3 regions of the Candidatus Pantoea soli genome follow, and region 3 is predicted to be linked to each of the others. Evidence: predicted binding sites of a transcription regulator. Region 3 holds the regulator's gene; each other region holds the start of a gene.
What was found. Region 3 encodes PurR, which represses purine synthesis genes. Its sites were predicted from a motif close to CANGCAAACGTTTGCNTG; they were not measured.
Positions count from the first base shown of each region.

Region 1 (7,399 bases), 1.7 Mb from region 3:
CGCCCGTTACCGCACCAATGGCCGCCCCCAGCGCCAGCGAGGCAGCCACCGCCACCAGCGCGTTGACTTCCAGCCCGACAATTGACGCCGCCACCGCACCGGTTAATGCCAGCAGCGATCCCACGGATAAATCAATACCTGAGGTCAGGATCACCAGCGTCATCCCTACCGCCATTATGGCGTTGACGGAAGTCTGCTGCAGAATGTTGAACATATTGGCCAGCGTAAAGAAATTCGGGCTCTGGCTGGCCACCACCGCAATCAGCACAATCAGCGCAATCAGCGATTTCTGCTCCAGCAGCCAGGCTTTACTGAACCAGCGACGGCTGGCGGGTAAGGTTTGGGTACTCATACGACTAAATCCTCACTGTGTTGCTTACCGACTGCCGCCGCCATCAGGGATTCCTGGGTAGCCTGCTCGCGGGAAAATTCGCCACTCAGGTGGCCTTCATGCATCACCAGGATGCGGTCACTCATGCCCAGCACTTCCGGCATTTCTGACGACACCAGAATGATGCTCAGCCCTTCGGCTTTAAACTGGTTAATCAGCTGATAAATTTCTTTTTTTGCTCCAACGTCCACGCCGCGCGTTGGCTCATCAAGGATCAGCACATCCGGCCGCGTCATCAGACCGCGCGCAATGGCCACTTTCTGCTGGTTTCCGCCGGAAAGCAGGCCAATCGGCTGCATCATAGACGGGGTTTTGACGTTAAACAGGCGGATAAAATCGCCCACTGCCAGCTGCTCTTCGGCATGTTTCAGGCGGCCATCGCCGCGGCTGAAGTAGCGCAGCGCAGTAAGCGACATGTTCTCTTTGACCGACATGCCAAGCACCAGACCATCACGCTTGCGGTCTTCGGAGATGTAGACGATGCCGCAGGCCAGGCCATCCTGCGGTGAACGCGTGATAATATCGCGACCGTTGAGCGTCACTTTGCCGTGTGTACGCGGCAGCGCGCCGTACAGCACTTTCATCAGCTCGGTGCGTCCGGCGCCCATCAGGCCGGAAATCCCCAGAATTTCACCTTTACGCAGGGTAAAACTGACATTGTCCACGCCGGGGCCGCTCAGGTTTTCCACCTTCAGACGGATATCGCCCGGGGCTTGATCGATATGCGGATACTGATCCTCCAGCTTGCGGCCAACCATCATCTCGATCAGGCTCTCTTCGCTCAGATCGCTTACCGCGCGCTCGGCAATAAACTGGCCATCGCGAAAGACGGTCACGTCATCACAAATCTCGAAAATCTCTTTCATGCGATGCGAGATATACACGATGCCGCAGCCCTGCGCTTTCAACTCGTTAATCACCCGAAACAGTGACAGCGTTTCGGTATCGGTCAGGGCATCGGTCGGTTCATCCATGATGATGACCTGCGATTTAAAGCTGAGCACTTTGGCGATTTCCACCATCTGCTGGTCGCCAATCGACAGATCACCCACCAGCTTATGGCTGCTGAAACGCAGATTCAGACGCTTCAGCAATGCCTCTGCTTCGGCATGCATCTTTTTCCAGTCGATACGGCCAAAGCGGTTAACCCATTCACGGCCGAGAAAAATGTTCTCTGCCACGCTGAGTTGCGGGATCAGGTTCAGCTCCTGATGGATAATGCCGATACCCGCTTCCTGAGACGCTTTCGGCCCGGAGAAGGTGACTTCGTTACCCAGCCAGCGCAGCGAACCGGCGTCCCGGCTGTAGATGCCGGTCAGCACTTTCATCATGGTGGATTTGCCGGCGCCATTTTCGCCTACCAGCGCCATCACCCGGCCGGGATAAACCGCCAGCGAAGCCCCATTCAGCGCTTTCACGCCAGGAAACGCTTTTTCAATCCCCGAGAGTTGCAATAACGGTTGCATAGCGGCCTCAGAATGTGACGCCCGCGCTCAGGATGACATTCGCATACGGAGAGCACTCTCCGCTGCGAATGACCGCCTGACTGCGCTGAGTATGTTGTTTGAACTGTTCATGGCTGGTGTAACTGATGGTGATGCGATTTCCCTGGTGCTGTTGCAAGGCTTCGAGCACGGCGAGCAGCTGGTTGTGGAGCGCCGGATTATGCTGCTGAATCTCTTCGGCAATCAGTGCGCTTTCTACCTGCATCTCCTGCGTGATGACGTTCACCACCTGGATGAAATCGGGCGTTCCCGGCGTCAGCGCCAGATCGATGCGCTGGGGCCCTGCCGGAATCGGCAAACCGGCATCGGCAATTGTCAGCGTATCGGTATGCCCGAGACGGGCAATCACATGCGAGACTTCAGCGTTCAGTAAGCGACCTTTTTTCATTTCTTCCACTCCACAGCGAAACGTTTCGCTGTCCGGGAGTGTATAAAATGCGTGCGGCAACTCAATCGCGGTATCACGGAAATGTGATCGCTATCGAAACGTTTCGCTTACCGTGGCAGAAATTTGCGTTTGGTACGCTGATGCAGCGCTGAAGCGACAGCCACCGGGCGTGAGGGAACCGATTGGACAAAGGCGTATAGCGACTGCCGGACCAGAGGCAAACCGGCAGCGCAACAGGTTTGCCGCGGGTGAAGAACGTGGCGCGGCATGCGCCTGACGTTCAGCTGCAGAGGGCGCGCGTCACCCTGAAAGCGTGACACGCGGACATCAGATTTCGACCTGGGTGCCCAGCTCGATAACGCGGTTTGGCGGGATCTCAAACTGATCGGGCGCGCGCAGGGCATTGCGCTGCAGAGCAAGGAACAGTTTGCCGCGCAGACGCAGATACCACGGCCGTTTGCCGATGATCAGCGATTCATGCGACATAAAGAATGACGTTTCCATCATGCGGCAGTTCAGACCTTCCAGGCCGCAGCGGTGGAAAATCTCTTCTACATTTGGCGTCTCACGCCAGCCATAACTTGCCACCACGCGCCAGAAGGTCGGCGACAGCTGCTCAATGGTTACGCGACGTACGTTGTGCACGTAAGGTGCATCTTCGGTACGAAGCGTCAGCAGCACCACGCGCTCATGCAGCACTTTGTTGTGCTTGAGGTTATGCAGCATGGCAAAAGGAATGACATTCAGCGCCCGCGACATATACACCGCCGTTCCCGGCACGCGTACCGGCGGCGATTTTTCCAGTGAGGCAATCATCGCCTCCAGAGAGTTGCCGTGCTCGTGCATGCGACGCAGCAGGCGGAAGCGCTCGCTTTTCCAGGTCGTCATGATGATGAACATCATCAGCGCCAGCGTCAGCGGCAGCCAGCCACCGGAGAACACTTTGATCAGGTTTGCTGAGAACAGAGAAACGTCAATGCACAGCATCCCCAGCAGGATCAGCAGCACCAGATAGCGGTTCCAGTGCCAGTTCTGAATCGCCACCGTGGCACAGAGAATGGCGGTCAGCACCATGGTGCCCGTTACCGCGATGCCGTAAGCGGCGGCAAGGTTGCTGGAGTGCTCAAAGCCGACAATCACAATGACCACGGCGAAATAGAGCAGCCAGTTAATCACCGGGATATAAATCTGTCCCGACTCCTCTTCGGAGGTGTGCACGATACGCATCGGCGGCAGATAGCCCAGACGCACCGCCTGGCGCGTCAGCGAGAACACGCCGGAGATCACCGCCTGCGAGGCAATGACCGTGGCTAACGTCGCCAGAATCAGCATCGGAATCAGCATCCAGTCCGGTGCCAGCAGAAAGAAGGGGTTTTTGATCGCTTCCGGATGCAGCAGCAGCAGCGCACCCTGACCAAAATAGTTCAGCACCAGCGACGGCAGCACCACCACGAACCACGCCAGGCGAATCGGGAATTTACCGAAGTGGCCCATATCGGCATAGAGTGCCTCCACCCCGGTAATCGCCAGTACTACCGCGCCCAGCGCAAAGAACGAAACGGTTTTGTACTGCACAAAGAAATGCAGCGCCCAGTAAGGATTCATCGCGTGCAGCACATCCGGATTACCGGCAATGCTGCGGGCGCCGAGCACGGCCAGCACGATAAACCACAGCAGCATAACCGGCGCGAACAGCTTGCCGACAATGCCGGTGCCGTGTTTCTGGATGATAAACAACAGCGTCAGAACGGCAATGGCCAGCGGCACAATATAGGTATCAAGGCTGGGCGCGGCTATCTCCAGCCCTTCAATGGCGGAGAGCACGGAAACGGCCGGGGTGATCACCACTTCGCCGTAGAAGAAGCTGCCGCCGATCAGACCCATGATCACCAGTATCGCGGTGGCACGTGCGCCGGTATTGCGGCCTGCCAGTGACATCAGGGTCAGAATGCCGCCTTCGCCGGCGTTATCTGCGCGCATCACATAGCTAATGTACTTCAGCGAGACCACCAGAATCAGCAGCCAGAAAATCAGCGAAAGAAAGCCAAAGACGGCTTCGCGTTCTACGCCAAAACCGAACTGACCAGAGAGACATTCACGCAAGGTGTAGAGCGGGCTGGTACCGATATCGCCATACACCACGCCAATCGCGGCCAGTGTGACTGCGCCAAGGGACTGTTTCTTATCCGAGCTCATAAGTTGTCTTTAGTTGGAGCCGCGCAGGCAGTTGCCCGGCGCTCAGATCATCAAAAAGCGCACAGTATGCACATATTCCCGGAAAATCCTACTTTTAGCCGGTGACGGACTGACGTCCATCCCGCCTTTTTTCGCCACCAATCGCGGCAAAAAGCCATCAGAAACCGCAATCTGACGCGCTTCAACCTTCTGAAACAAAAAAGCTGACGGCTATCAACGCATTCGCGCATGATAATCAGTAGAGTAATGCGTTCGCCAGAATATGTCGGCACCAGAATCAGAAGGACAATGATGTGATTATGGCTCAACCCCATCTTTTGGCAGAAAGAATTTCTCGCCTGAGTAATGCCCTGGAGAAAGGGCTGTACGAACGGCACCATGCCATTCGTCTCTGCCTGCTGGCTGCGCTCAGCGGCGAAAGCGTCTTTTTGCTTGGGCCGCCTGGCATTGCCAAAAGCCTGATTGCCCGCCGCCTGAAATACGCCTTCCAGCATGCCCGCGCGTTTGAATACCTGATGACCCGTTTCTCTACCCCGGAAGAAGTTTTTGGTCCGCTGTCGATCCAGGCGCTGAAAGATGAAGGCCGCTACCAGCGTCTGACCAAAGGCTATTTGCCTGATGCAGAAATCGTGTTTCTGGATGAGATCTGGAAAGCCGGGCCGGCCATCCTTAATACGCTGCTGACCGCTATCAACGAACGCCGCTTCCGCAATGGTGATTGCGAAGAGAAGATCCCTATGCGCCTGCTGGTCACGGCCTCTAATGAACTGCCGGAAGCTGACAGCGGCCTTGAAGCGCTGTATGACCGTATGCTGATCCGGCTGTGGCTCGACAATGTGCATGAGAAGCAGAACTTCCGCAGTATGCTGACCCACCAGCAGGATGAGAACGACAATCCGGTGACGGATGCGCTCTGTATCAGCGATGAAGAGTATCACCAGTGGCAAAAAGGCATCAGCCAGGTCAGCCTGCCGGATCACGTGTTTGAGCTGATCTACCAGCTGCGCCAGCAGCTGGAAAACCTGCCCGATGCGCCGTACATCTCCGACCGCCGCTGGAAAAAGGCCATCCATCTGCTGCAGGCCAGCGCGTTTTACAGCGGCCGCACCGCCATCGCGCCAATTGACCTGATCCTGCTGAAAGATTGTCTGTGGCACGATGTGGCTTCCATGCAACTGCTGGATCGCGAAATCGACGCGCTGATGACACAGCACGCCTGGCAGCAGCAATCGATGCTGCACAAACTGCAGCAGATCAAGGCGCGCCGGCTGGCGCTGCAACAGCAGCAGAGCGTGGCCCAGGCGCTGACGCTGGAGAAGCACAGCGGCATGTTCAGCCGCAAACCGCACTATGAACTGCCGGCCACCCTCACCGACGAGCAGCTGACGCTGATGCTGCAGCAGCCGCTGACGCTGCATGATATGCAGGTGACGCACGTGCTGATTGGCCGCGAAGCGCTGAATCAGTGGCTGCTAAAAGGCGGGGAGATACGCGGCAAGCTTAACGGGATTGGTTTTGCGCAAACGCTGGATCTGCTGGTGGATACGCATCACTGTCTGACGCTGCGCGACGTCAGCCTGCAGTCCACGCGCCTGACGCTGCCGGGTGCCGCCAGCACCCGCGATGTGCCGCAGGAGATTGTCGACGAATATGAAGCACTGGAGGCGCAGCTACGCGCGCAGCGGACGCTGTTCAGCCAGCATCAGCGCTGTCTGTTTATCAGTGATGACTGGCTGGCGCGGGTAGAAACCAGCCTGCAGGACGTGGCGGAACAGCTGAAACAGGCAAGAAAATGATTTCGCTGGACGCGCTGAGTACGCTGCTGTCGGTTGGCGAAAGCGAGCTGATCGAAGAGCTGATGCTGGCGCTGCTGGCGTCACCGCAGCTGGCGCTGTTTTTTGAAAAATTCCCGCGCCTGAAGCAGGCGATGCTGCGCGATCTGCCACGCTGGCGCGCGGAAATAGCCGAACAAATCAAAACCACGCCGGTGCCGGCAGCGCTGGCACAGGAGTTTCAGCTGTTTCAGCACATGCAGCTGCTCAGCAGCGCGGCGTTCAGTCAGCAGCTGCCGGTCATCATGGCGCAGCTGAAAACGCTGCCCTCTCCCTTCACCGAAGAAGCCAGCCGGTTACTGCTGCATACAGAAAGCCACCAGCTCAGCAATGCGCAGCATACGCTGTTTCTGCAGCGCTGGCGGCTGAGCCTGACTCTGCAAACGCTGACACTCAACGAAAGCGTGCTGGAAGCGCAGCGGGAACGCCTGATGGCCGAACTGCAGCAGCGCATGGCGATCAGCGGGCAACTGGCGCCGGTACTGACCGATGACGATGAATCTGCCGCCGGCCGCTTATGGGATCTGAGCAAGGCGCCGCTGCAAAAGGGCGATTATCAGCTGATTGTGCAGTACGGTGATTTTCTTGCCCGCCAGCCGGAACTGATGAAGCTGGCGCAGCAGCTGGGGCGCAGTCGCGAAGCCAAATCGGTGCCGTCACAGGATGCACCGCCGGAGGCTTTCCACCAGCTGGTGCGCGAACCGGATAACGTTCCGGAAGAGGTCAGCGGCATTCATCAGAGCAGTGACGTGCTGCGCCTGCTGCCTCCGGAACTGGCGGCGCTGAGCATCAGCGAGCTGGAACTGGAATTTTACCGCCGTCTGGTGGAGAAGCGGCTGCTGACTTACCGCCTGCAGGGCGATGCGTGGCATGAAAAAGTGTCGCTGCGCCCGGTCAGTCACCAGCAGCATGAAGAACAACCGCGCGGGCCTTTCATCGTCTGTGTCGATACCTCCGGTTCTATGGGTGGCTTCAACGAACGCTGCGCCAAGGCATTTTGTCTGGCATTGCTGAAGGTGGCGCTGGCGGATCGGCGCCGCTGCTACATCATGCTGTTTGCCCATGAGGTGATTGGCTATGAGCTGAC
Region 1 covers NZ_CP032702.1:3,717,911-3,725,309, forward strand. The annotation lists gene rbsC (ribose ABC transporter permease) at 1-352, opposite strand, end outside; gene rbsA (ribose ABC transporter ATP-binding protein RbsA) at 349-1,857, opposite strand; gene rbsD (D-ribose pyranase) at 1,865-2,284, opposite strand; gene kup (low affinity potassium transporter Kup) at 2,612-4,480, opposite strand; gene ravA (ATPase RavA) at 4,780-6,276, shown strand; gene viaA (ATPase RavA stimulator ViaA) at 6,273-7,399, shown strand, end outside.
Region 1: a site for PurR is predicted at 2,298-2,315, ahead of rbsD (D-ribose pyranase). Genes of this name have one in related genera too.

Region 2 (7,399 bases), 1.4 Mb from region 3:
GCTAAAGGTTTATACGGTCACCGCATCCTGGCGCAGCACGCGGTGCCCATGCGCAATCAGCGCATCGGTTACGCTGCGCATCAGGCGGCTTTCCGGCGCGAAGCGGTGCCAGTAAAGCATACGGCGCTGATACAGACCCGGCGTCAAATCCACCAGTTCACCCTGCGCCAGTTCGCGCTCAATCTGCAGGTGCGGAATCATGCAGCACACTGAACCCTGACGCGCCAGCTGCACAAAGGCTTCAGATGAATTGACGATGTGGCAGGGAACGCTGCCCGGCGACAAATCAAAATTCTGCTGCAAAAACGCCTGGTGCATATCGTCCAGATGATCAAACGCAACGGCGGGCGCTTTGAGCAGTGCCGAACGCGTTACGCCATTGGGAAAGTAGCGCGCCGCAAAATCCGGTGAGGCGCAGAACAGGTAATCCAGCGCACCCAGCTGATCCACCAGGCAGCTCGGCAGCGGCTGCGGCTGAATACTCACCGCGCCCACAACTTCACCACGGCGCAGGCGCTCCTGGGTGCGGGTTTCGTCTTCCACCTGCAGATTCAGGCGCACCGGGGAATCCGCCAGCACATCTTTCAGCGCAGGCAGCAGCCAGGTGGCCAGACTGTCGGCGTTAACGGCCAGCGACAGCAGCAGCGGCGTCGTGCCCCCGTTGTCATCACCCAGCCACTCCTCTTCCAGCAGTTCAACCTGGTGCAGCAGCGCCAGCAATTTTTGCCCCTGTTCGGTAGGGCGCGGCGGTACGGTGCGCACCAGCAGCGGCTGTCCAAACAAATTTTCCAGCTGCTTGATACGCTGCGAGACGGCAGACTGCGTAATACATAATTTCTGGGCGGCGCGCTCAAAACCGCGCTCGCGAATGACTGCATCCAGCGCCTGAAGCGTTCGATAATCCGGGCGTTTCATTGTTGTTCTCTCTCGTTCAGGGTGGAAAGTACTATGCCATAAAAGCGTCAGCCTGTGCGGTCAGCTCTTTTTTGCGGGCTGGCTTCCAAAGGCGAAAACCGGGGGCTAACAGTCGCGCATTTTCACGGCGCCTTGTTTTATACTACGCGCACTTCGATGTCGCACAGGTTTTAAACATACCATGACCCAGGATGAACTAAAAAAAGCGGTTGGTTGGGCAGCGCTGCAGTATGTGCAGCCGGGCACCCTTGTTGGCGTAGGCACCGGTTCAACGGCCGCGCATTTCATTGATGCGCTCGCGACCATCAAACATCAGATTGAAGGCGCGGTGTCCAGTTCAGAAGCCTCCACGGCGAAGCTGATCTCCCTGGGCATTCCGGTGTTTGACCTGAACAATGTGGATGCGCTGTCGGTCTACGTGGACGGTGCCGATGAAATCAACCCGCAGATGCAGATGATCAAAGGCGGTGGTGCTGCACTGACGCGGGAAAAAATTATCGCTGCGGTGGCAAAAACCTTTGTCTGCATTGCCGATGCCTCTAAAGAGGTGGATATCCTTGGGCGTTTTCCTCTGCCGGTAGAGGTGATTCCAATGGCGCGCTCCTACGTGGCGCGGGAACTGGTGAAGCTGGGCGGCCAGCCGGAGTATCGCCAGCATGTCGTAACGGACAACGGCAACATTATTCTCGACGTGCATAATCTGCGCATCCTTGACCCTGTTGCACTGGAAACACGCATTAACGCGCTGCCCGGCGTAGTGACTGTGGGTCTGTTCGCTTCGCGCGGGGCGGATGTGGCGCTGATTGGTACAGCGCAGGGGGTAAAAACCCTGACGCGCTAAGGGCACTGGCGCGACATTGCGCGCCAGTTATTTCCGGCTGCAAAACATCTTTTCTTGCGGTGATGAAATTTGGTGACTTATGTCACAAATAGGTCATCAACAGCAGGTTCGTACTTCGCGTCTCACGCATATCACGATTTTGTATGGATTTGTGCTGTCCCGGCGCGGGCGCATGCTGGCGCGCAGGCAATCGTTTGTATTGCCGCGCCTGAAAATTTTGATATTTTGACAGAAGGCTGGCTTATGACAGTCCTCGTTGAATTCTGAATAGGGTCGGGAAATGGCAAAGGTATCACTGGAAAAAGACAAGATTAAGTTCCTGCTGGTGGAAGGCGTTCACCAGAGTGCGCTGGATAACCTGCGCGCTGCAGGTTACACCAATATCGAATTCCACAAAGGCGCGCTGGATGCAGAATCCCTGAAATCCTCCATTCGCGATGCGCACTTTATTGGTATCCGTTCCCGTACCCAACTGACCGAAGAGATCTTCGCTGCGGCTGAAAAACTGGTCGCGGTCGGCTGCTTCTGTATCGGTACTAACCAGGTTGATCTCAACGCTGCGGCAAAGCGCGGCGTGCCGGTTTTCAACGCACCCTTCTCCAATACCCGTTCGGTTGCAGAACTGGTGATTGGCGAAATGCTGCTGATGCTGCGCGGTATTCCGGAAGCCAATGCCAAAGCGCACCGGGGTATCTGGAACAAAGTAGCCACCGGTTCTTATGAAGCGCGGGGTAAAAAGCTCGGTATCATCGGCTATGGCCACATCGGGATGCAGTTGGGCGTGCTGGCAGAAAGCCTGGGTATGCATGTGTTCTTCTATGACATTGAGAATAAACTGCCGCTGGGCAATGCCACGCAGGTGCGCCATCTCTCTGATTTGCTGAACATGAGCGATGTCGTCAGCCTGCACGTGCCGGAAACGGCGTCAACGCAGAATATGATTGGTGCGGAAGAGCTGGCGCTGATGAAGCCTGGCGCACTGCTGATTAACGCAGCACGCGGGACGGTGATTGATATTCCGGCGCTGTGCCATGCGCTCTCCAGCAAACATCTGGCCGGTGCCGCTATTGACGTGTTCCCGGTTGAACCGGCCACCAATAGCGATCCTTTCAACTCACCGCTGTGTGAATTTGATAACGTTATCCTGACGCCACATATTGGCGGCTCCACGCAGGAGGCACAGGAGAATATCGGTCTGGAAGTCTCCGGCAAGCTGGCAAAATACTCCGACAACGGTTCAACGCTGTCAGCGGTGAATTTCCCGGAAGTTTCGCTGCCCATGCACGCAGCCAGCGCCAGCCGCCTGCTGCACATTCATGAAAACCGTCCGGGGATCCTGACAGCGATCAACCAGATCTTTGCCGAGCAGGGCATTAACATCGCGGCGCAGTATCTGCAGACCTCGCCGATCATGGGCTACGTGGTGATCGATATTGATGCGGAAGAAGAGGTGGCGGAGAAAGCGCTGCAGCTGATGAAGGCCATTCCAGGCACCATCCGCGCCCGTCTGCTCTACTGATGATTCAGGGCGCTGCGGCGCCCTTTTTATTTGCCTGGCGTTTCCCACTGCCATAGCCCTGACGGCGTCAGAATCGCCGGCAGCGGCACATCCCACTCTGCCACTGGCAGCTTCTCCACGCGCTGACAATCATGTGCAATACCCACCGGCAGGCATCCGTGCTGTGACCAGTTTTGCAGCGTGCGATCGTAAAAGCCTCCGCCCATGCCCAGCCGTTGTCCGTCATCGTCAAACGCCACCAGCGGCACCAGCATCACATCCAGCGCATCCAGCGTGGCCATTTGGGTGATATCCAGCGGCGGCTCCGGGATGCGCAGACGGTTAGGGCGCAGTTCGGTTTCCGGCGTATAGCGCATAAACAGCAGATGGCCGGAAGCAAACGGATGTAGCACCGGCAGGTAGACCTGTTTTTTCTGCTGCCACAGTTTGGCAATCAGCGGGCGGGTATTGAGTTCGCCATCCACAGAGAGAAACAGCGCAATACGGCTGGCCTGTGAGACAGGGGCAAAATTCAGGGCATGTTCGGCCAGCAAATCGGCGGCCTGTTCCTGCTGCTGGGATGTCAGATTGCGGCGCAGATGACGCACGTGCTGACGAATATCCTGACGATCGAGAAGAGTAGGTGCTGACATGATGTCCCCGGCTGATAAGGCAGTGGTCTGCCACTTTATCACACCGGGAATAACAGAATGGAACTAAGAGGAGATCTCCGAGATGCCGCCGCAGGCTGTAACCCTTGAACCCTTGGTTCAAGGTGAGTATGCCGTCGTAACCATCAGGCTTCTCGGACGGACCGAGCATGCTCACAGGCTACAGAGCGTCACACTCTGTTGGTATGAAATATCGGCTCAGGGGACTGGCCCGCTTGCAAACATCTCAGAGAAAATTGACTTCACCGTCACTCTGACACGAGAACCATGAAGTATTATTCGAATTTAGGGCCCTGGCGTTCGGTTATGCGACCTTGCTCAACTAATGCCTGTTCAATGGTCTGCTGCAGCATACGGATACGTTGTTCCATGTTGGCTGCATAGTCGCGCGTCTTACCTTTTTCCTGCGCCAGCTCGTGGCAGATGTTTAACGCGGCGATGAACACCAGTTGCTCTGTATTTGTGACTCTAGTGCGAACTTTTAAATCTTGCAACCGTTGATTGAGATCCTCTGCGGCCAGATTCAGCGCATCTTGCTGTTCAGGCGGACAATTCACTCTCAATGAACGACCAAAAATCTGAATATCTACCGGTTGTGCAGACATGCCACCATCCTGACTGATTACTTCGTTCGCATCTCCCTTACCTGTCAATGGGTTGGGAGGTGCGCAACTATATAGACCCGCGTGATAAGTTACAACCCCTTTTCTGGAAACCCTGAGGCACCTGGTGGTAGCATAACACGAACTTATTCTGCCAACGACGACCAAAGCTTATGTCTTTACAGAACGCAACACCCACTTACAACGCGCTGGCCGCAGCACTTTCCCAGCAGGGCGTGGGAATGACGCCCGCCGAGATGCACGGACTGCTGTGTGGCATTCTGTGTGGCGGCAATCAGGATAGCAGCTGGAAAACCCTGGTTCACGATCTGACGAATGAAGGCGTAGCTTTTTCGCAGAGCCTGTCGCAGCCGCTGCAGGCGCTGCATGAAAACCTGAGCACCACACTGGACGAGGATGGCTTCCTGTTCCAGCTCATGCTGCCCGATGAAGATGACATTACCGTGTTTGATCGTGCCGATGCGCTGGCTGGCTGGGTCAATCACTTCCTGCTCGGGCTGGGAGTAACCCAGCCTAAGCTGGATAAAGTGACCGGTGAAACCGGTGAGGCGATTGACGACCTGCGCACCATCGCTCAGCTTGGCTACGATGAAGATGAAGATCAGGAAGAGCTGGAACAGTCGCTGGAAGAGGTGATCGAGTATGTGCGTGTGGCAGCGCTGCTGTGTCACGATACCTTTACCCGTCCGCGTTCGCCAGCCGCACCGGAAGTGCAGAAACCCACGCTACACTAAGCGCGTCAGCCGGGCAGGTTGCTGCCCGCTTCAACAGGGAGTGCAAACATGATTACACTGGAAACGTTCCGGCAACGTCGTCAGGCGCTGATTTCCCGCATGGTGCCGGGCAGCGCCGCTTTGATTTTTGCTGCACCTGAAGTGACGCGCAGCAACGACACCGAATATCCCTATCGTCAGAACAGCGACTTCTGGTACTTCACCGGCTTTAATGAGCCGCAGGCGCTGCTGGTGCTGATCAAAAGTGACGATAAACATAACCACAGCGTGCTGTTCAACCGGGTCCGCGATCTCAGCGCGGAGATCTGGTTCGGCCGCCGGCTTGGCCAGGAGGCAGCACCCGCCAGGCTGGGTGTGGATCGCGCGCTGCCGTGGGATGCGATTGGCGAGCAGCTGCACCAGCTGCTGAATGGTCTTGATGTGGTGTATCACGCGCAGGGCGCGTATGCCGAAGCCGACAAGCTGGTTTTCAGCGCGCTGGAAACGCTGCGTCGCGGCTTCCGGCAGAACCTCAGCGCGCCGGCTACCGTTACGGACTGGCGGCCGTGGGTGCATGAAATGCGCCTGTTCAAAAGTGAAGAAGAGATTGCGATTCTGCGGCGGGCAGGTGAAATCAGCGCGCTGGCGCATACCCGCGCAATGCAGTGCTGCCGTCCGGGCATGTTTGAGTATCAGCTGGAAGGCGAAATCCACCATGAATTTACCCGTCATGGCGCGCGTTTCCCTTCTTACAACACCATTGTCGGCTCCGGTGAAAACGGCTGCATTCTGCACTACACCGAAAATGAAAGCGAACTGCGCGACGGCGACCTGGTATTGATTGATGCGGGCTGTGAATTTCACGGTTACGCCGGCGATATCACCCGCACCTTCCCGGTCAATGGCCGCTTTACGCCGCCGCAGCGGGAGATTTACGACATTGTACTGGCCTCGCTGTACAAAGCGCTCTCCATGTTCCGTCCGGGTATCAGCATCCATGATGTGCAGGATGAAGTGGTGCGTATCATGATTACCGGCCTGGTGGATCTCGGTATTCTGGAAGGCAACATTGACACCCTGTTTGAAGAGCAGGCGCACCGTCCGTTCTTTATGCATGGGCTCAGCCACTGGCTGGGGCTGGATGTGCACGACGTAGGTCATTACGGCACGTCGGTGCGCGATCGCATTCTGGAGCCGGGCATGGTGCTGACCGTTGAGCCCGGACTGTATATTGCTCCGGATGCCAAAGTGCCGGCGCAGTACCGCGGCATCGGTATCCGCATAGAGGATGACATCGTGATTACCGCTGACGGCAACGAAAACCTCACCGACAGCGTGGTCAAAGACGCTGACGCCATTGAAGCCCTGATGGCCGCGGCACGCAGCGCATGACGATTCTGATTGCAGGCGGTGGCATGACCGGGGCAACGCTGGCGCTGGCGATTTCGCATCTCACCCAGGGCCAGCTGCCGGTCACACTGATCGAACGCAGCGAGCCGGAAAGCCGCGCGCATCCCGGCTATGACGGGCGGGCGATTGCGCTGGCGGCGGGTACCTGCCAGCAGCTGGCGGATATCGACCTCTGGCGCTCCCTGGCGGACTGCGCCACGCCCATTACCACGATTCACGTCTCCGATCGCGGCCACAGCGGATTTGTGCAGCTGAAAGCGGCGGATTACCAGCTACCGGCGCTGGGCAATGTGGTGGAGCTGTTTGATACCGGTCAGCGGTTATTTCGCCGCCTGAAAAGCGCGCCCGGTGTCACGCTGCGCTGTCCGGATAGTGTCGCCAGCGTAAGCCGCAGCGCGGAGTGCGTGCAGGTGACCCTGCACAGTGGTGAGCAACTTAGCGGTGCGCTGCTGGTGGCGGCGGATGGTTCACGCTCCGCACTGGCGGCCGCCTGCGGCATCCGCTGGCAGCGCGAGGATTATCAGCAGCTGGCCGTCATTGCCAACGTTTCCACGCAGCTGCCGCATCAGGGGCGCGCCTTCGAGCGTTTCACCGAACACGGCCCGCTGGCGCTGCTGCCGATGTCCGGCAACCGGCTGTCGCTGGTGTGGTGTCACCCGGCGGCAGCCGAAGCCACCGTGCGGCAGTGGGATGATGCAACCTTTCTGCGCGAACTGCAGCGCGCCTTT
Region 2 covers NZ_CP032702.1:3,014,809-3,022,207, reverse strand. The annotation lists gene D8B20_RS14045 (LysR family transcriptional regulator ArgP) at 10-915, opposite strand; gene rpiA (ribose-5-phosphate isomerase RpiA) at 1,097-1,756, shown strand; gene serA (phosphoglycerate dehydrogenase) at 2,037-3,275, shown strand; gene D8B20_RS14030 (5-formyltetrahydrofolate cyclo-ligase) at 3,302-3,907, opposite strand; RNA gene ssrS (6S RNA) at 3,978-4,161, opposite strand; gene zapA (cell division protein ZapA) at 4,201-4,530, opposite strand; gene D8B20_RS14015 (YecA/YgfB family protein) at 4,701-5,282, shown strand; gene pepP (Xaa-Pro aminopeptidase) at 5,331-6,653, shown strand; gene ubiH (2-octaprenyl-6-methoxyphenyl hydroxylase) at 6,650-7,399, shown strand, end outside.
Region 2: a site for PurR is predicted at 1,940-1,957, ahead of serA (phosphoglycerate dehydrogenase). Genes of this name have one in related genera too.

Region 3 (7,399 bases):
AGTTTCTAGACGACCGGTCTATTACAGGAGCTAGTATGGCGAGTAAACAGCTGTTCACCCCGCTGAAAGTGGGCGCGATTACCGTACCTAACCGCGTATTCATGGCCCCGCTGACGCGTCTGCGCAGTATTGAACCGGGTGATGTTCCCACGCCCCTGATGGCAGAGTATTATCAGCAGCGCGCCAGCGCCGGGCTGATCATCACTGAAGCGACGCAGATCTCTTTCCAGGCGAAAGGCTATGCCGGTGCGCCGGGGCTGCATACGCAGGAACAAATCGCCGCGTGGAAAGTGATCAATGAAGGCATTCATGCTGCGCAGGGCCACAGCGCGGTTCAGCTGTGGCACACCGGGCGTATTTCGCATCACAGCGTGCAGCCGGAAGGCAAAGCGCCGGTGGCCCCGTCCGCGATCCCGGCAGGCACCCGCACCTCACTGCGCGCGCCGGATGGCAGCGTCTATCGTGAAGATACCTCCACGCCGCGCGAGCTGAGCGTGGCTGAAATTCAGCAAATCGTGAAAGACTTTGGTCAGGCCGCGGCCAACGCGCGCGAAGCGGATTTCGACCTGCTGGAGTTGCACTCCGCGCACGGCTATCTGATGCATCAGTTCCTTGCGCCCGGTTCGAACCAGCGCACCGATGAGTACGGCGGCTCTATCGAAAAACGCGGTCGCTTTGCCCTGGAAGTGGTGGATGCCGCGATTGCCAACTGGTCAGCCGACCGCGTCGGGATCCGTATCTCGCCAATTGGTTCGTTCCAGAACCTCGACAACGGCCCGGATGAAGAAGAAGCAGCGCTGTGGTACATCACGGAGTTGGGCAAGCGCGGGCTCGCGTATCTGCACCTTTCCGAGCCAGACTGGGCGGGCGGTAAGCCGTATACCGATGCTTTCCGTGAAAAAGTGCGTGCCGCCTTCCCGGGCGTGATCATCGGTGCCGGTGCGTATACCGTCGAAAAAGCGGATGATCTGATTGCCCGTGGTCTGATCGATGCCGTGGCGTTTGGCCGCGACTTCATTGCTAACCCGGATCTGGTGGCGCGCCTGCAACAGGACGCCCCGCTTAATCCGCAGCGCCCGGAAAGCTTCTATGGCGGCGGTGCAGAAGGTTACACTGATTACCCGACGCTGTAAGCGTTTTGCCGCCGCACCTGCTGTGCGGCGGTTTTGCTTATAGCGGGCATTTACTCGCTATACTTAGCGTTTTGTCACACCAGACGACTTGTCAAAAAAGAGGATGTTATGCGTTTACTTCACACCATGTTACGCGTTGGCGATCTGCAGCGCTCAATTGATTTTTACACCCGCGTACTGGGCATGCGCGTTCTGCGCCAGAGCGAAAACAGCGAATACAAATACACCCTGGCGTTTGTTGGCTACACCGAAGAGAGCGAAGGCGCGGTGATTGAGCTGACCTACAACTGGGGCGTAGATAAATATGACCTCGGCAATGCGTATGGACATATCGCGCTTGGCGTGGATAACGTGGCGGAAACCTGCGAACGCATCCGCAGCGCCGGCGGCAACGTAACGCGCGAAGCCGGCCCGGTGAAAGGCGGTACCACGGTGATTGCGTTTGTCGAAGATCCGGATGGTTACAAAATCGAGCTGATCGAAAACAAGCACGCCGGTAACGGCCTCGGCAACTGATGCCGCCTCTCAGCCTGCTAATTTGCAGGCTGATCTCCCTCTCCTGCTGCACCCTCCGGCAATTTTTGCCATAATGCGCGCTGCCTTATTGCCTGCTATGAGATCCTGATGTCTGAATCGAACGCCCTGAATGCCCTTCATCAACGCTTCCGTGGTTTCTACCCTGTGGTCATTGACGTGGAAACCGCCGGTTTCAACGCCAAAACCGATGCCCTGCTGGAGATCGCCGCGATCACGCTCAAAATGGATGAAGAGGGCTGGCTGCAGCGTGATGAAACCCTGCATTTTCACGTGGAGCCATTTGAAGGCGCGATTCTGAATCCGGATGCGCTGGCCTTTACCGGTATTGATCCCACCAACCCGCTGCGCGGTGCGGTGAGTGAATACGAAGCGCTGCACGCCATCTTCAAGATGGTGCGCAAAGGCACCAAAGAGAGCGGCTGTAACCGCGCCATCATTGTGGCGCACAATGCCACCTTCGATCACAGCTTTCTGATGGCGGCGGCAGAGCGTGCCGGTCTGAAGCGGAATCCGTTCCATCCGTTCGCCACTTTTGATACCGCGGCGCTTAGCGGTCTGGTGCTGGGGCAAACGGTGCTGGCAAAAGCCTGTATTGCGGCGGGAATGGCGTTTGACAGCACGCAGGCGCACTCTGCCCTGTATGACACCGAGCAGACAGCCATCCTGTTTTGTGAGCTGGTGAATCGCTGGAAACGTCTGGGCGGCTGGCCGCTGGCGATGCAGGAAGCACCGGCCGAAGACGACGCCGCCCTCTGACTGCGCAGAAAAGAAAAAGGCCGACAGAGGTCGGCCTTTATAGCGCTTTCGCTTCGCTTATTCCGCTTCTTTGTGTTTCTCAGCGGTCTCTTTGATCAGTGGCTGCAGTTCGCCACGCTGGAACATTTCGACGATGATGTCGCAGCCGCCGACCAGTTCACCATCCACCCACAGCTGCGGGAATGTTGGCCAGTTAGCGTACTTAGGTAATTCAGCACGGATATCCGGATTCTGCAGGATATCCACATACGCGAAGCGCTCACCACAGGCAGACAGCGCCTGCACCGCCTGCGCAGAGAAGCCGCAGCTTGGCAGCTTTGGCGACCCTTTCATATACAGCAGGATCGGGTTTTCTGCGATCTGGCGCTGAATTTTTTCAACAGTACTCATTTTTGCCTTCCTTAATCCTTCACTTCGTGTTTGTTTATTGTAGCGACTTCGCCCCGCGACTGAAAACGGGATTTTGCCCCGCGACAGTGCGATCGCCATCTTTGTTAAGCGGATGACTGAACGATAACATTTTCATATCATTAACAGGCATTAATCAATTAATAATTAGCAATAATTTCGCTGGCTTAACCGGCTGAAATCGCTCATTTTTGCCACAAATTCAGTGCCGTAACAGATTAATGGAAAAAGCCCTTACCTTTTAGAAAAAAAGTGGATTAGAATTGCCCTGGCTCTGATTTTTGATCAGATTTTTCTAACTTTTCCGCAGCCTGTGCCTGAGCAGCCTGCTTAACCTGTAACCGGACTATGCGTTTACTGATTACGCTTTTCATACTGGCTTTTGCCCAACTGTTCGTTAATGTGGCTTCTGCATCCCCGCACACGCCGGTTAATGCCAGTCTGCAGAAGACTGAGAAAAAAAGTGCGCGTGACGATGAGCGCCGCAAGCGACGTCCGGTGAAGACCACCACAAAAAAATCCCGTCTGACGTCGGTGCAGAAATTTAAACTAAAAAAGCAGCAGAAAACCGCCACCGCACTGCAGAAAACCACCAGCCGTCGCGCCCCCCTGAAACTCAGCGGTAAAAAATATGGTCATCAGCGCCTGGCGAAAGCCGCTGCCGCGGCAGAGGCCGATGACGAGGTTCAGGGCCTGACCGGCATTAAAATGAGCAAGTCTCACCGCCTGCGCTATCAGAAAGCGCGTGAAACGGCGATGAATAAACTGATGGGACAGCTGGGTAAGCCTTATCAGTGGGGCGGCACCTCGCCGCATACCGGTTTCGATTGCAGCGGTTTGGTGTGGTACGCCTATAAAGACCTCGTCAAATTCAAACTGCCGCGCACCGCCAATGAAATGTATCATCTGCGCGATGCGGCCCCGATCAAACGCGAGCTGCTGGAGAAAGGCGATCTGGTCTTCTTCCGCATTAATAACCGCGGTGCTGCCGATCACGTCGGCGTCTATCTGGGCAACGGCAAGTTCATTCAGTCGCCGCGTACCGGTAAAGATATTCAAATCAGTGCGCTAAGCGAAGATTACTGGCAGAAACACTATGTAGGCGCGCGCCGCATGATGACACCTAAAACCATTCGCTAAGCGTTGCGTTGCGCAAGCAAGCAAAGAAAAGCCGGCGGCTGTTGCTCAGCGCCGGCTTTTTTATTAGTGCAGAATTGCCGTAAAACTGAAGGCCACAATCATCATCAGCGCCGCGACCGTGGTCATTAACGCCAGCTTCATCTCCGTACTCATCCTTGCTCCATAGCCACACTGTTATCATGGTTAAAGAATTTTCGCACAGCAACCGGCAAAAATCTCGTGTTATCCGCGCCAGCTTGCTAGAATCGCCGCCTTTCGTTGCGCAACAGGTTTTGCGCATGCTGCATTGACAGCCTGCGAACGCGTTTTCTTTGCCCCTGAAACGCCGGTTTTCCGGCCAAAACGGGGTAAAATACCCTTCGCAGACGCAAACGTTTAACAATATACTTATCAGTAAGTTGCGATAAGCCCAGGAGTACCATTCAGATGGCAACAATTAAAGATGTGGCGAAACGCGCCGGTGTCTCAACCACCACGGTTTCGCATGTCATCAACAAAACGCGCTTCGTTGCTGAAGAGACGCGCAACGCCGTATGGGAAGCGATCAAAGCACTGCACTATTCACCCAGCGCCGTGGCGCGCAGTCTGAAGGTGAACCACACCAAAACGCTGGGGCTGCTGGCCACCTCCAGCGAAGCGCCCTATTTTGCCGAGATTATCGAAGCGGTGGAAAATCACTGTTTTGACCGCGGTTATACCCTGATCCTCGGTAACGCGCATAACGACCTGCAAAAACAGCGCGCCTATCTGTCGATGATGGCGCAAAAACGCGTGGACGGGCTGCTGGTGATGTGCTCAGAGTATCCGGACGATCTGCTGCAGATGCTGGAAGAGAACCGTAACATTCCCATGGTGGTGATGGACTGGGGCGAATCGCGCGGCGATTTTACCGATACCGTGCAGGATAATGCGTTTCACGGCGGCTATCTCGCCGGACGCTATCTGATTGAGCGCGGCCACCGTGATATCGGGGCGATTCCGGGCCAGATGGAACGCAATACCGGGGGCGGACGCCACGCTGGTTTTTTACAGGCGATGCATGAAGCGGGCATTACCGTGCGTCAGGAGTGGATTGTGCAGGGCGACTTTGAGCCGGAATCCGGTTATCAGGCGATGCAGCAGATCCTCAACCAGAAGCAGCGCCCTACTGCCGTGTTCTGCGGCGGTGACATCATGGCGATGGGCGCAATCTGTGCGGCTGATGAGATGGGGCTGCGCGTGCCGCAGGATATTTCCGTCATCGGTTACGATAACGTGCGCAACGCGCGCTACTTCACGCCCGCGCTGACCACGGTCCATCAGCCCAAAGCCCAGCTGGGGGAAAAAGCGCTTGAGATGCTGCTGGATCGCATTACCAGCAAGCGCGAAGAGCCGCAAACCATTGAAGTGCAGCCTACGCTGATTGAACGCCGTTCGGTCGCGGATGGCCCGTTCCGCGACTATCGCCGTTAAGTGCGCGTCTCGCTGAGCCATTCCTGGTTCAGCGTTTCCGCATCCCCCAGATAACTCAGCAGCCAGTCCAGCGCCGGTGAGTCACCCTGTTCTGACCAGCTGACACAGCAGGGGCTGTCCGGAAAAGCCTGCGGCAGCGTCAGTTCCGTCAGGGCGCCGCTGTCCAGCAGCGGCCGCGCTAAATGGCCGGGGATCATGCCCACGCACAAGCCGGCCTGCAGACAGTCCAGCCCGGTTTCCCACTCCGGCACCACCAGCCGGCGCTGGTTATCCAGCGTCCAGGTCATGCGGCGCGGTAAGGCGCGCGAGGTGTCTTCCAGCACCAGCGACGGCCAGGCGCGCAGCGTCTCGTCGTCAAGCTGTGTGCTGCCAGCCAGCGGGTGATCGGGGCTGACCACGCAGCGCCAGTTAAGCGCCCCCATATCCTGAAAGGCAAAACGACCGCCCACCGGAATCGCCTGCGTCGCGCCAATCGCCACGTCAACGCGCCCGTCAGCCAGCGCATCCCACACGCCGTTGAACACTTCGTAACTGATGATCAACTCCATATCGGGAAAATGACGATAAAAATCCTTCACCAGCTGTCGCGTACGCTGCGGTTTGACAATGCAGTCCACGGCGATACTCAGCTGACCGCGCCAGCCGTTGGCCAGCTGCTGACACTGGCGGCGGGTTGCCAGCATTTTTTTGATAACAGATCGTCCTTCGCGCACAAAATGCTCGCCAGCCGGCGTCAGCACCACTTCCCGGTGCTGGCGTTCAAACAGCGGCACCGCCAGCCAGCTTTCCAGCTGGCGCACGGTATAGCTGATGGCAGAAGGCACGCGGTGCAGCTCCTGCGCTGCGGCGCTGAAGCTGCCCGTGCGCGCAACCGCATCGGCCACTTCCAAAGCGTATTCAGACCACATTTTTTTGCCTGCAAAAATTTTGATAGCACAATGCAAATATTAGCGTTTCACAAAGCTGGCTGCACCCTTTTACACTGCCCGCCGTTCACCCTGTCGAATGAGAATCACTATGTTGTCATCAAAAGGATTTCTGCCCTATCTGGCCGTGCTGAGTATGCTTGGCTTTCTCGCCACGGATATGTATCTGCCAGCGTTTGGCGATATGCAGCGCGATTTCGCGACCGCCCCCGGTACCATCAGTGCCAGCCTCAGTGTGTTCCTGGGCGGCTTTGCCTGTGCTCAGGTATTGTGGGGTGCCCTGTCAGACCGCATTGGCCGCAAACCGGTGCTGCTGGCTGGCCTGACGCTGTTTGCCGTCAGTTGCCTCGCGATGTTGTGGGTCAGCGATGTCTGGCTGATGCTGGCGCTGCGCTTTATCCAGGCGGTTGGCGTGTGTGCGGCAGCGGTGAGCTGGCAGGCGCTGGTGGTCGATCGCTATCCGAAAGCGCAGGCCAATAAAGTGTTCGCCACGATTATGCCCCTGGTTGCGCTCTCACCGGCGCTGGCACCGCTGCTGGGTGCCTGGCTGATGAATCATTTTGACTGGCGTACGATTTTTCTGGTGCTGGCGCTGGTGACCGGCGTGCTGCTATGCGGCACGCTGCGCCTGCGCGCGCCTGCGCCGCAGCAGCGCGATCGGGGCGAGCAGCCCGGCTGGCTCACGCTGCTCGCTGCCCGGGTTTACAGCGGTAATGTGCTGATTTACTCCGCCTGTTCAGCCAGCTTTTTTGCCTGGCTGACCGGTTCCCCCTTTATCCTCGCTGCGGCGGGGCTGAGTCCGGCTGACATCGGCCTGAGCTACATTCCGCAGACCATCGCCTTCCTCGTCGGCGGCTTTGGCTGCCGCGCGCTGCTGAATCGTTTTCAGGGTGCACAGCTGCTGCCGTGGCTGCTGCTGGTTTACAGCCTGAGCATCATCAGCCTGTTCGCCGTGGCGCTGCTGCCTGCGCCACCACTGGCTGGCCTGCTGCTACCGTTCTGTGGTATGGCGCTGGCTAACGGCGCGATTTACCCGATTGTGGTTGC
Region 3 covers NZ_CP032702.1:1,659,441-1,666,839, reverse strand. The annotation lists gene D8B20_RS07785 (alkene reductase) at 36-1,133, shown strand; gene gloA (lactoylglutathione lyase) at 1,242-1,649, shown strand; gene rnt (ribonuclease T) at 1,758-2,426, shown strand; gene D8B20_RS07770 (Grx4 family monothiol glutaredoxin) at 2,484-2,816, opposite strand; gene D8B20_RS07765 (C40 family peptidase) at 3,183-3,974, shown strand; gene cydH (cytochrome bd-I oxidase subunit CydH) at 4,038-4,127, opposite strand; gene purR (HTH-type transcriptional repressor PurR) at 4,401-5,426, shown strand; gene punR (DNA-binding transcriptional activator PunR) at 5,423-6,334, opposite strand; gene punC (purine nucleoside transporter PunC) at 6,444-7,399, shown strand, end outside.